DNA from 4 places in the Lysinibacillus sp. FSL K6-0232 genome. Region 3 is predicted to be linked to each of the others. Evidence: riboswitches for the same ligand, from Rfam matches in the RefSeq annotation. Region 3 holds a riboswitch; each other region holds the start of a gene.
The links. A riboswitch is a leader RNA that binds a small molecule or an ion and turns the genes downstream of it on or off. The one in region 3 is predicted to bind cobalamin.
Positions count from the first base shown of each region.

Region 1 (3,147 bases), 1.8 Mb from region 3:
TATTTAATCAAAAGATTTAGCACGGTGGGTTATCACTGAGTGACTTTCCCCGTTTAACGGAGTTTTCGACAACCATTTCTGATTGAAGGTGCTACAATTAACACAAATTCGAACTGTAAATCATGCCTTCATGCTGATTCGGATTCATGCGGTTCACTTCATCACGGTAGAACATAAACGGCACACCTGTTTCGAGCTGTGAGCGCATAATTCGCTTCATAATATCAATGGCTGGTACGACTTCACGGCTTAATAATGGATTTGCCACACATGCAGCATAGTTCGTGCGGAAGGAGCCATTTCCCTTTGCTTCATCGTAGGAATCCTCTAAGGAGAAGCCCATCACCTCACGTACTTCATGCGGGTCAAATAAATGCCAATCCTCACGTGCCTCCACTGCTTCCATAAAAATATCTGGTATGCATAGCCCTGTAAAAATATCATGGGCACGTAAACGCTCATCCCCATTGTTTAGGCGTAAATCTAAAAATGTAAAAACATCCTTATGCCAAACATCTAAATAAACAGCGATAGCTCCTTGGCGTTGTCCAAGCTGGTCAACTGAAACGGCTGTATTATTGAGCTGCTTAATCCACGGTAGCACACCACTGGATGCGCCCTTAAAGCCTTTAATGGCTGAGCCACGGCTACGAATTTTTCCCATATAAACACCGATACCACCGCCATATTTTGATAATGTCGCCACATCGGTATTAGTATCATAAATGCTTTGCAGGCTATCATCGACTGTGTCAATAAAGCAGCTAGAAAGCTGACCATGTGTTTTCCCAGCATTCGATAATGTTGGTGTTGCGACTGTCATATATAAATTACTCATCGCCCAATAAGCCTCTTGCACCTTTGCTAAACGGTCCTCTGTTTCATCCTGCATTAATGTCATGGCAATGACCATCCAGCGCTCCTGAGGAAGCTCCACAGGCGTTTTCGTATAATCACGCACAACATAGCGATCCATTAATGTTTTTAAGCCGATATATGTAAATAGCTCGTCACGACTAGCGTCTAAATAGCTTGTTAATTGCTGTAGCTCCTGTGCACTATATTTAGCTGTTAAGCTGTTATGATACAAGCCAGCCTCTGTATATCGTGCAAGCTGTGCTGGGAATGCTTGATACACATCCGTTGGTGCAACACCACGCTGTGCTGCAAATTGATTGTATAATTTTTCTAAGTAAAGATGTGCAGCCACAAATGTCCAGTAGGGCTCCTCCTCATCTATCAAGCTAAGCGCCTGTAAAATCATTGCATCCGCCCATGCGTCAAATGTAGCATTATCATTTTTGCGTAGCCAGCGATCCGATAATCTCACAAAGCTTTCCAGTTCATCCTCCGTGTAACGTTGTTGTAGCTTAGCTATTTGCTGTTCAATTTGCGTTGTCATCTATTCTCTCCCTTTCCTCCAGCAACATAAAAAAGCGATTACGCAACATTAATCGGCTGCATAATCGCTGTACAATCGGAAATGGAAATGAAGGACAAGCACACAAAAGCCGTGTGCAAATCTCTCGCCTCCACTTCTCAATCCCCGAAGAATGTGTTGCTGTCTTGAACAATGCGGCAGGTCTCCTGGCTTATGCTTCCTCCAAATAATCGCCTTCCCATTAAAAAAACAGTGGCTCCTTGATTATTTGTCAGCACGTACAGTTGCGGGGACAGCTTCGGCTTACAAGCATACTTGCTCCGAATTCCCTTTTAAACCATCTTGGTACCGTTTGTCCAACATACTATATATAGTGTTTTGATTCCTAAACAAATCTAACATATTGTGTTTAGGGTTGCAATAGGTGTTTTGCCCCTTGTTATGCTTTGGCTCAACTCAAGCCCGATGGCAATGCAGTTTTGCAAAATTTCTAGGGAAAAATTTTTGTGCCTGCTGCTCTTTTGCTGGGTCTATACCAAGTAAAAGAACGGTGCATGGGCCTGCTGATTTAGTTGCATCCAACGGACTGTCCACAACCATCTGTCCAAAAAGACGGCTATATTCCCCCTGTAGCCCCTTTGACCCAACAGGCCATACTTGCTGCACAATTTCTGACTGCCATGCTTGAAAAATCGGCTGAAGCTGTGCAACATCCTCAGGCTGTGCTAGTACCTCTGCCCCCACAAGCGGTAAGCCATATGTATACCAGCTCAGCCGTTCACGCTGAAAGGCTGCACGCTGCTGTGGCTCCCCAAGCATTGTAATAGCTAAGCCTGATTGACTAGTTGGCATATTGGATTCTGTGCTCCCAGCAATGGTAGGGCAGGCAAGCCCTGCTTCCTCAAAAACTTGCTGTATCCCTGCTAGATAACGTGACCATGCGGCATCTCCCGAAAAATTCGCCAGCAAAATATGCGTAGGCAAAGCCTGTGCGGCAAGCTGCTCTAAAAAGGTAACACGCGCTGTCATATAGGCTGTCAATGTATCTGATGCTGCTACAATATCCTGTGGCTTTTGCCCGATGGCTGCCGCATTATCCATTGTCGCAATAAGGCTTCCTACCTGTATGGCATTTCTCATAATAGGCTACCTTCCTTGCGCACTAAAACCTTTGTTAATACAGGCATAACGATAGCAGCTATCACTAAATTAATCGCTGTTGCCGCACAAATGCTGGCAAGCGCTCCCCAGAAAAATGCTGGGCTAATGATAAAGTAAAACGGCAATGGTGCAGCTACACCGTTTAGCAGAAAGGCAACAGGCCATTTCCAAACATGCATCCCCCTTCTATGCATCACCCCAAAAAGCCACACAACACCAAACATTTCAGCAGCAATAATAAGATGCAACGGACCTAGTGGAAAGCCTGCTGTTAATGCTGTTATAAAATGCCCAATTAGTCCTGCCGCTCCCGCTAGCACAGGCGATAAAAAAACAACACTTAAAAAGGCAGGCGCTGAGTCAAGCGCAACCGTTGGCATGATAAATAATGGAATTTTAATCATTGCCCCCACCGCACAAATTGCTGCAACCATTGCTGCCAGTACCCATTTCACCAGCTTTTGTCGCTCCATGTCATTCCCTCTTTTCCTTAATAGACTCACCAATGCCATACCAAATGCGAACAACCTGCTCCGCTTCCGCAAATAAAGCCTGATAGAAGCGACCACAGGTATCCCGTAATAGCCGTGCCTGCTTGTCCATTG
Region 1 is NZ_JBBOYW010000001.1:1,800,985-1,804,131, reverse strand. Features, by position in the region: partial or broken gene MHB42_RS08785 (ribonucleotide reductase N-terminal alpha domain-containing protein) at 101-1,402, opposite strand; cobalamin riboswitch at 1,560-1,749, opposite strand; gene MHB42_RS08780 (hypothetical protein) at 1,838-2,521, opposite strand; gene MHB42_RS08775 (ECF transporter S component) at 2,518-3,015, opposite strand; gene MHB42_RS08770 (bifunctional adenosylcobinamide kinase/adenosylcobinamide-phosphate guanylyltransferase) at 3,017-3,147, opposite strand, start outside.
Region 1: linked by a shared signal. The riboswitch ahead of MHB42_RS08785 (ribonucleotide reductase N-terminal alpha domain-containing protein) and the one ahead of MHB42_RS17840 (FecCD family ABC transporter permease) in region 3 are both predicted to bind cobalamin.

Region 2 (3,147 bases), 1.0 Mb from region 3:
AATGGTAACGCCAAAAGAAGCAGATTATTGGGTTGATCGCTATGCAAAATTAGTCGCTTCTATGCTAATGAATTGGGCAAGCGATTTATAACAACAATCGTCTAAAGCTACTATAATTTATGCGAAAAACAAGAAAAATTTTTTCGTTCTAAACGCCACACCCCCTCCATACGATAAGGGGAGGAGGGTGTGACTTTGCTAAAAAAACTACAATGGTCATTTGGTATATTATTGTTCTTTTTCGTATTACCTGTCATTGCTGGGCAACTTCCGTTCAACAAGCAAGCATCGACTCCGACGAAACAACCAGAAGATAAACAAGTCGTGTTTGCCGCTACCAATTTAGCTGAACAAAATGCGCTTGAACAAACAAAAGAGCCTGAAGCAGATGCTGATCCCTTTAAAGTGTTAGTGTTGTTTACGCATTCACATGAAGCATATGAGCCAATCGTGAAAGCTGCAAGTGGTAAGATAGCGACCTCTCATGAAACAATTAATATTTTAAGCATGCAGGATAAGATTGTGAATCATTTTAATGTCAATGGCTTGAAAACGGACGTATTAAATGTAGATGTGATGAAAGAGTTAAAGCAAGCAGGCAAGGGCTATCATGAATCCTATAATGTGATGCGACCACATTTAAGTAAGCATTTAGAAACAAATAGCTATGATTTAATACTAGATTTACATCGTGATTCATTAAAACATGATCTTACAACAGTTGGGTATAATGGTGAAAACTACGCGAAAATTGCAATCGTTGTTGGTGCAGAGCATGCAAATTTCCGCTGGAATACTGCCTATGCTGAAAGCCTATCATCCACATTAAATGCCATTGTGCCAAAAATATCAAAAGGCGTTATTTCCAAAAGTGGTGATGGCGTTGATGGCCGCTACAATCAAGATTTAGCGAAGCAAATGATGATTGTAGAAATCGGTGGCATTGGTAACACAGAGGAAGAGGTCAATCGTACAATTGCTGTTTTAGGAAAGGCAATCGCCAAAGCATTTGTTAATGATACAAAAAAATAACTATATAGTAAAGGGAATATTAAGTCAGTGCCGCGCTGTTAACTGCGCCACTGGCTTTTTTCGGTTAATTACTTAGTGTAAGCCATTTTTTATAGGTGTATTAAAAAAACAACTATGTACGTTTCTACTAATCAAAAAGATTATTATACTGTCACTAATGAATAGAATCGCTACAAAAGGGTGAAATATAAGTAAACTTTTCCAACATTTTTTCTTTTTTATTATAATATTTTGAAAATAAGGAATTTGTGCTATACTTTCTAATAAGTGAATAGCAATTGCAGAATAAAGGTGCTCTTTTATAGAGCTTAATAGGGAATTCGGTGCAAAACCGAAGCTGTTTCCGCAACTGTAAGTGTAGATGACTACAGCGTAATACCACTGTCGAACGAGGAAAAATGCCTCCAGTAGATGGGAAGGTGCTGATTTTAGGATACACAAGCCAGGAGACCTGCCTTTATTTCATCGTATTAACTCTCTTCGGAAGCTAGGAGAACTTACGGCAAATAGACGGACAGGCAAACTGTATTTTACGCCTTTTTTCTGTTTTCCATTAGATGCTTCCCCCCTTTTTGGGAGAAGCATCTTTTTCTTTTTCGAGTTAATAGCAAGAACATTCACGAAATAATAAAATAGGAGGTTTTGCAAATGAAGATTTTCAAGAAATGGTGGCAATTAGCGTTTGCCCTGCTTTTAGCAGTTTCGCTTGTATCACCAACAGCAAGTGCCGCAGTATTACAGCCTGTAAACCAAGAACAACAAGCAACAACATTTGATGTTACATTATCTATTGATGGTTTATACGGTACAACTATTGTGCCAGAAACAATTGAGGATGTTGAAGCAGGGACAACGGCGCTAGAGCTTTTAGAACAAGTACTACAAGACAATAACAAACCCTATGTAGTAACTGTTCATCCTGTGTATGGGCCATACCTTGAATCAATTGATGGACTGGCTGCAGGGAGCTTAAATGGCTGGGATGGCTGGGTATATACAGTAAATGATATTAGCCCAACAGTTGGCTTAGGTGCTTACGTATTAGCTCCGAATGATGAAGTTCATGTGTATTACACTACATGGGCTCAGCTAAACACGCCGAGCACAGTTGCTGTAGATGATATAAATCCATCTGTTACGGTAAATTTAACTGGTGATTTATTGAATACGGGGACTGCTTCGAATTTAGCAAATTGGACAATTGACACGGGTACAACAGCATTAACAGCTCAGTCTGTTACTGTGAATACAAGCCAACAAGCTGTTATTACATTTGCAGGTCAAGCGGAAGAAGGCACTATTACGATTACAGCCTCTGCTAACGCATTATTTGGTAATTCAGCAAGCGAGCCACTTGAAGTGGACGTCCAATAGCTAGGTAAATTAATACTGATAAGGTGAATTCTTCCATCTTGTCAGTATTTAACTATTTGATAGAGGGAGTGAACTTTACATGGCTATATGGAAAAAGCAGCTACATATAGCAGTTATCTTTATTTTAATATTGTCGCTATTTTCTCCATCCATCGCTGTAAAAGCACAGCATTTTGAAGGAGAAATATTCGATCCAATTATAGAAGATACTACTGATATTAGCGATATTGAACTTGATGATTCACCAGAGCAAGATAATACGATAGAATCTAATAATGAAACAGAACTAGACAATTCGGCAGAACTAGATAATCCTATAGAATCTGAGAATGAAGCCGAACTAGAGCATCCTATACCACTAAATGATGCAATGGAATTTGCGCCCTTCTCAGTTAGTGAGATTCAGCTAAATACAGAGGAGCCTTTATTATTATTAGAAGGAGAAACATATCCATTTACTGTAACTAACACAACAACAGATGATAGTGCTACAGTTGTATGGTCTTCAAGCAAGCCCAACATTGCGACAGTTGATGGTGACGGGCTCGTAACAGGCATTGCTATTGGAGATACAGAAATTACTGTTACGATAGGTGCGATATCTAAAACAATTAAAGCCCACGTTGTTCCAGAGGCAGTAAAGGAAATAATCGATTTAATTATCGCACTGCCTGATGAATTAGAGCCAACTGAAACGATCTATCAGCAATTGCTTACGATTAAACAGAAAGAAAAAGCGCT
Region 2 is NZ_JBBOYW010000001.1:2,606,696-2,609,842, reverse strand. Features, by position in the region: gene gpr (GPR endopeptidase) at 1-91, shown strand, start outside; gene spoIIP (stage II sporulation protein P) at 190-1,032, shown strand; cobalamin riboswitch at 1,305-1,505, shown strand; gene MHB42_RS12710 (DUF4430 domain-containing protein) at 1,681-2,406, shown strand; gene MHB42_RS12705 (S-layer homology domain-containing protein) at 2,486-3,147, shown strand, end outside.
Region 2: linked by a shared signal. The riboswitch ahead of MHB42_RS12710 (DUF4430 domain-containing protein) and the one ahead of MHB42_RS17840 (FecCD family ABC transporter permease) in region 3 are both predicted to bind cobalamin.

Region 3 (3,147 bases):
ACTGTTAAATGTAAGGTTTGAATTAAATCCATCACCTGAAGCTGATGTTGAATATCTAAATGATTTGTTGGCTCATCTAGAATAAGCACCTGTGCTTGTTGTGCAAGTGCCCGCGCAACCATAACACGCTTTTTCTCGCCTCCTGAAAGGGAGCTAAAGCTGCGTTTTGCTAGATGCTCAATACCTGTTTGCTTCAGCGCATCTTTCACAATTCGAAAATCCTGCTCTTTGTCTAGCTCTAATAACTTTTTATGTGGTGTTCTACCCATACTAACTAAATCATGTACAGTAAAATCAAATAATACAGGTGTTTCTTGACTAACAACAGCTAAATTTTTGGCAATAGCTTTACTCGATTGCTTTAAAATATCGTGCTCGTTTAATAAAATTGTACCATTTTCAGGCTTTAATAAACGATACATATTTTTTAACAACGTTGATTTACCGCTACCATTAGGACCAATTAGCCCAACAAATTGCTTTTCCTTTATGTGAATACTCACTTCATGTAATATGCGCTGATCGTTAATGGAGAATGATACTTGCTTTGCTTCTAATGTCATCTTTTTAATCTCCTTCACCAAAAGAATAATTGTTACGACGGAGTAGCCAAATAAAGAATGGTCCGCCACAAAAGGCAGTAATAATACCAATTGGCATTTCCTGAGGAGCAATAATAATTCGAGCCACTGCATCTGCCCAAACTAAGAAAATCCCGCCCAATAAGGCACTAATGGGTATAACATATTTATAATTAGACCCGACAATTAATCGGACAATATGTGGAATGATTAATCCTACAAAGCCAATAGCACCGCTTACAGCAACAAGTACCCCTGTTAATAACGAAACAAGTAAGACAAGCTGTATACGAAATTGCTGAAGGTTGACACCTAATGTGACAGCAGCCTCTTCGCCCAATAATAGTAAATTTAAGTTTCGATAATGGAGCCAAAGTAAAGCAAATACTACTAAAAGGACGATAGCTGGAATGATAATATTTGTCCATTTGGCACCAGCTAAACTACCAAGCATCCAAAACATCACTGCCTTTAATGCACCCTCTTGCTTTGCCATCATTAAAATAAAATTCGAAACGGCTGTTAAAATAAAGGACACCGCCATGCCTGCTAATAGTAGACGAAAGATAGAAACACGCCCTCCAACACGCGATAAAAAAAATACAAGCACAATAGCAAATAATGACCCTAAAAAGGCGGATACGGAAAGAGCATACATACCTAAAAACGAAAAAGCACCTAAAATAATAACAGAGGTTGCTCCCACCGCTGCGCCTGAAGAAATACCTAAAATATAAGGATCAGCAATAGAATTTCGCACAAGCGCCTGAATAGCAGCACCTGCAATTGCTAAGCCTGCTCCAACAATAGCCGCCAGTATGACACGTGGCACTCGTATTTGCCAAATAATAATTTCCTGTGAGCGGCTCCAATCAGACTCTATAAAGTTATGTATAAAAGGTAGCTTCGAAAGAATCACCTTCCAAACATATAATGGCGTTACAGATACAGACCCAACCATTACAGCAAAGGTCATAGAAACGATTAATATGAAAACAAGTAGTACAGAAAATAATATAAACTTTTTATTCATTCAGTAAACTCCTACAAATTTGATGGATAAAGCAATTAGCTAATGCCTTTCAGAGCCTATGATTATTTATCTCAACAACAATAAAGTTGAAGCAAAATAAAAAAAGGCATTCTATACAAAAATATGCATAGAAATACCCTCGATTAAACAAAGTCAGAAAATAACCAGCTATTGTCCGTAATTGCTTGCATCCTCGTGGGCATTACAGGTATTACTAATTGGCAGGTCTCCTGGCTTCGATTCTGCGTCCTCTGATAGCCTTCCCATTTTTCAACAGTGGCATAAAAATCATAGAACTCGTCGTTACAGTTGCGGGACAGCGTCGGACTTTCACCGACTTCCCTTTTAAGTGACATAAAAAGATGTCACACCAATAGTAGCAAATAATATTAAATGATAACGACTCTATCATACAGTTTTATAGGTTGTTCGTCCATATGGAACTATTATTTAACAGCTCTATATTTTAGTTAACTAAATGAAATTTTTATGTTGACACAAATATATCCATTCTTTACACTAGCATTAATAACTATAAAAATTAGAGGTGAGAGCATGGCAACAGTTACAGAACACCGTCATCATAAATTAAGAACCGTAGATATCGCTTATATTGGCTTATTCTCTACACTAATGATGGTAGGTGCTAATATTACTTCCTTTATACCATTTTTAGTAGTGGGTGGTGTCCCAATCACACTGCAAACTTTCTTTGCCATTTTATCAGGTCTTATTCTTGGTAGTCGAAAAGGCGCGCTCGCTTGTACTGTCTATATGTGTATCGGATTAGCAGGAGCGCCTGTCTTTTCTCGCTTTGGTGGAGGCTTTGGGCAAATTTTAAGCCCTACTTTTGGTTTTATTGTGTCATATATTTTATTGGCATTTATTGCTGGTCTTATTGTCGAACGCAGTGGCACAAAAATGAGCTATATAGTGGCTGCGTTAATCGCCTTTATCTTTAATTATGTATTCGGCACAAATTGGATGTATTTTGCGTATAAGCTTTGGGCAAGCGCACCAGAAGGCTTTACATATAAATTAGCGTGGCTTTGGATGGTTCCACCACTACCAAAGGATGTTATCTTATCTGTCTTTGCAGGTATCTTTGCTTACCGATTACAAAAAACATTAAAAATTATTCCAATCAAATAAGCAAAAGAGCTGTGAGAAAGCCAATAAAACGTCAGCTTTCTCAACAGCCCTTCTATACATTAAATATATTTTTTTGCCCAGTCAATAAAGTTATCCATCACAACATCAAGGAATTTTACAGTTCCTTCATCCGTTAAATTTCCTTCTGCATCAAATTTCGTATGCACAGCACCAATATAAACATCGTTACCACTTAGTAATGGTGAATTGACACCAGGAGAGAATAAAATATCACGTAAATGTAATTGAGCTTTAACTGTACCTAAGTTCCCCATAGAAGCACCCATTATAATAGATGGTTTACCGATCATTACTTTATCCACACGAGATAACCAGTCAATAGCATTGACCATGACACCTGGAACTGTTCCATTATATTCT
Region 3 is NZ_JBBOYW010000001.1:3,635,317-3,638,463, forward strand. Features, by position in the region: gene MHB42_RS17835 (heme ABC transporter ATP-binding protein) at 1-563, opposite strand, end outside; gene MHB42_RS17840 (FecCD family ABC transporter permease) at 568-1,614, opposite strand; cobalamin riboswitch at 1,817-2,004, opposite strand; gene MHB42_RS17845 (biotin transporter BioY) at 2,170-2,766, shown strand; gene MHB42_RS17850 (NADPH-dependent FMN reductase) at 2,826-3,147, opposite strand, start outside.

Region 4 (3,147 bases), 1.7 Mb from region 3:
TATGAATCGCTTCCTCTACATCGCTTGTTGGAATGGCTAATAATAGGCTATAGGATGTCGAATACTTAATCGCACCCTGCTCCCCAACAACCTCTGCAATCGTTTGAAATTGTGCAGGTGTATAATGCTTATTAATAATACCTGGGCTAATAACTAAACGTGTAAAGTCACCTTGACGGTTCAATGTTTCAAAGGTTTGGTCAGGTATATTTTTCTGAAATGCATTCATTTGTCTGGCGGCTCCTTCTTAAAAATTATCAGGGTAGAAGCCCTTTGCTAAAATTTCAATCGCCTCTGCTGCACGTACCCCCTCAGATGCTGCTGATAGTGGTAGGATAACGAAACGATCATTTTGAACAGCCTCCATTTCCTTTAATGCTGGATCATTTTTTAAGAAGTCTATTTTTTGTTGGGCTGTTGTTTCACCATAATCAATAACAACAACCACCTCCGGATTTCGGTCTACTGCATCCTCCTTCGATACAGTTGTCCAGCCTGATTCCACATCGCCAAAAACATTTTGACCGCCAGCAATGGTTACAAGCTCATTCATAAAGTTTTGACCAGCCGTGAACACATCCTTTTCACCACTATCAAATACTAAAACACGTAAATTTTCGCCCTCCTGCGGTAATTTCGCACGAACAGCATCTACATCCTTCGTCATTTGCTCAATCAATGCCTCTCCGCGCTCCTCCACACGGAAAATCTTCGCCACATTGCGAATATCTGTGAAAATATCCTCCAATGTTGGCTTTGTCATATTCGAAGATGTATGTAAATACGTATGAATGCCTAGCTCCTCCAGCTCCTCAGGTGTGCCAACTCCCTTTTCGCCAAAGGCACTTTTCCAGCCGCCATATAAAAAGTCTGCCTCTGCATCAATGACCTGCTCCTTTGTTGGATATTGGTCTGATAGAACAGGCACTTTCTCGTATGCCTCCTGCAATGGCTCATAAATTTTATCATCTAAGTAAGCCGTACCTACCATAGCATCCTCTAAGCCTAGCGCTAGCATAATTTCTGTCACATGCTGATTTAAGCTAATCGCTTTTGTTGGTGCTTCCTTATAGGTTTGCGTTGTATCATTATTGTCAATCGTTACTTCCGTTGCCGCTGCTTCTGCTGGCTCTGTTTGTTCTTCCTGCTCTGCTGACTCCGTATTACATGCTGCTAACATCGCTACAAGGGCAATGACTAACACAAGCCAACTACTTTTCCATTTTGTCATGTTCCTGTTCTCCTTTGCTATAAAAATGGCAAGAAGGCATAAAAAAACCCCTCTTGTCACCAAGAGAGTAGCATAGTGAAAAAATGGTTCGTCAACCTTTATCACTATCCCCATCCTCGTGGTTCGTAGTTCATCCATCCATATTGGCAGGTATCCTGGCTTAGGTTCATCATCTATACGCCTTCCCATAGCTCAATGCTACAGTGGCATATTGTATAGACTCCCCATTTACAGTTGCGGGACAGCATCGGAATTGCACCGATTTCCCTTTTAAGCAAATAACAAATGCTATTTGCACCAATATGTTTTATGATTATTCATACTATTGATAGACTAGCAGAAGAATATTTTTATGGCAATGCATAAATAAATAATCATACTTATCTTAGCACTATTTCGACATAAGGGCAGAATATTATATGATAGTATTTGATTACAAAACGAAAAAAGCAATGGAAACGAGGATTTATCATGTATAAAACAATTGGCGTGCTTGCACATGTAGATGCAGGGAAAACTACCTTTTCTGAGCTAGGGCACTGAAAAACTTACATTTTTTACGATGAATTAGTTTTTCAAACAAAAATAAGGCACTTTCCATTCGTTTTTGAATGGAAGGTGCCTTATTTCTTTCTTTTTTCCTACTCTTTTTCACTCAGTAGTTTGAGTATCCGTTTCAGATTGACCGCAAAGATCGTCGTGGCTCCTTGAATTTCCATGCCAAATAAACCCGCCGATTTTGCTGTTTTAAAGCCGTGTGGGTTCTTTAATTCACTATTTTTCGCTTCGATTTTATAGCGTTTGCTGGCAAGTGCTTTGAATTCGGCTGTTTCCTGGAATGCTGCTTGTTCTTGATGTGTATCGGATTGAATCGTTACACTATACGTTTTACTTTTCGCCCCTTCCTTATAACAGCCCTCTCGCATCGGGCAAACTTTACATTTTTCAATATCAAAATGAAACGTTAAACTTTGATTCAGGGTTTTCCTGCCCGTACGTCTTTTGTGAGTTGCCATGTGCCCCGCTGGACAAACAAACATACCCGCATCCTTGTTATAATCAAATTCAATTTTCCGTTGTCCGCTGCCATTTGTGATTACTGGATTTAACTTTGAAATTAACTGAAACTGCTCCGATTTTGCATACACTAAATTCTCTTTCCAGGAATAGGCGGCATCACCAATCACCGTGTCAATTTCCATGCCGGCAGTTCTACTTTTCTCTACCAACTCTTGTAAATAGTGCCCATCACTTTTTTCACCCGTCGTCACAACCGCTGCTGTAATAATACGTTCATCACTCATCGCAATATGCGTTTTAAAACCAAAGAAAGAAGAATCTGCTGACTTATGGCCAACACGTGCATCCGGATCATTTGAATAGCTTAAATGATTCTCATAATCATCTATCACTTCTTTTAAAACATTTAATTTTTCTTTCACAGCCGGGATTTGTGCAACCTTTGATTGTGTTTCGACTGCTTCAACTACTTGACGACAGTAATCTAATTCTTCTGTGACTTCATTTGACGCAGGCTTCTCAGGGAATTTTCCGACCATGTTTTCGTCTAGTTGATACACGGCTTTACGTACATTTTTGGATTTTTCCTGTAAAAATTCTTTGGGCGTTTTCTGGTTATATCGCGCTTTTGTATGGGTAGCGTCGACAATCACCATTTTACTAAGGAGTAGTCCTTTCTCTAAAGCAATTTCAACAGTTTTCTGAATCAGTAAATCTAATAAATTCATATCTTGAAGACGGAGTCGACGGAATTTTGTCAGGGAACTGGGGTCGATCACTTCCTCTTCTGGTGCCATATCTAAAAAATATTTAAAGGACATATCGAATTTTGAACGTTCGATAAGGTCGGCATCCGACAGGTCATGAATCGCTTTTAACAGTAAATATTTAAACAT
Region 4 is NZ_JBBOYW010000001.1:1,925,469-1,928,615, reverse strand. Features, by position in the region: gene MHB42_RS09400 (precorrin-3B methylase) at 1-229, opposite strand, end outside; gene MHB42_RS09395 (ABC transporter substrate-binding protein) at 248-1,231, opposite strand; cobalamin riboswitch at 1,360-1,548, opposite strand; gene MHB42_RS09390 (IS1182 family transposase) at 1,873-3,147, opposite strand, start outside.
Region 4: linked by a shared signal. The riboswitch ahead of MHB42_RS09395 (ABC transporter substrate-binding protein) and the one ahead of MHB42_RS17840 (FecCD family ABC transporter permease) in region 3 are both predicted to bind cobalamin.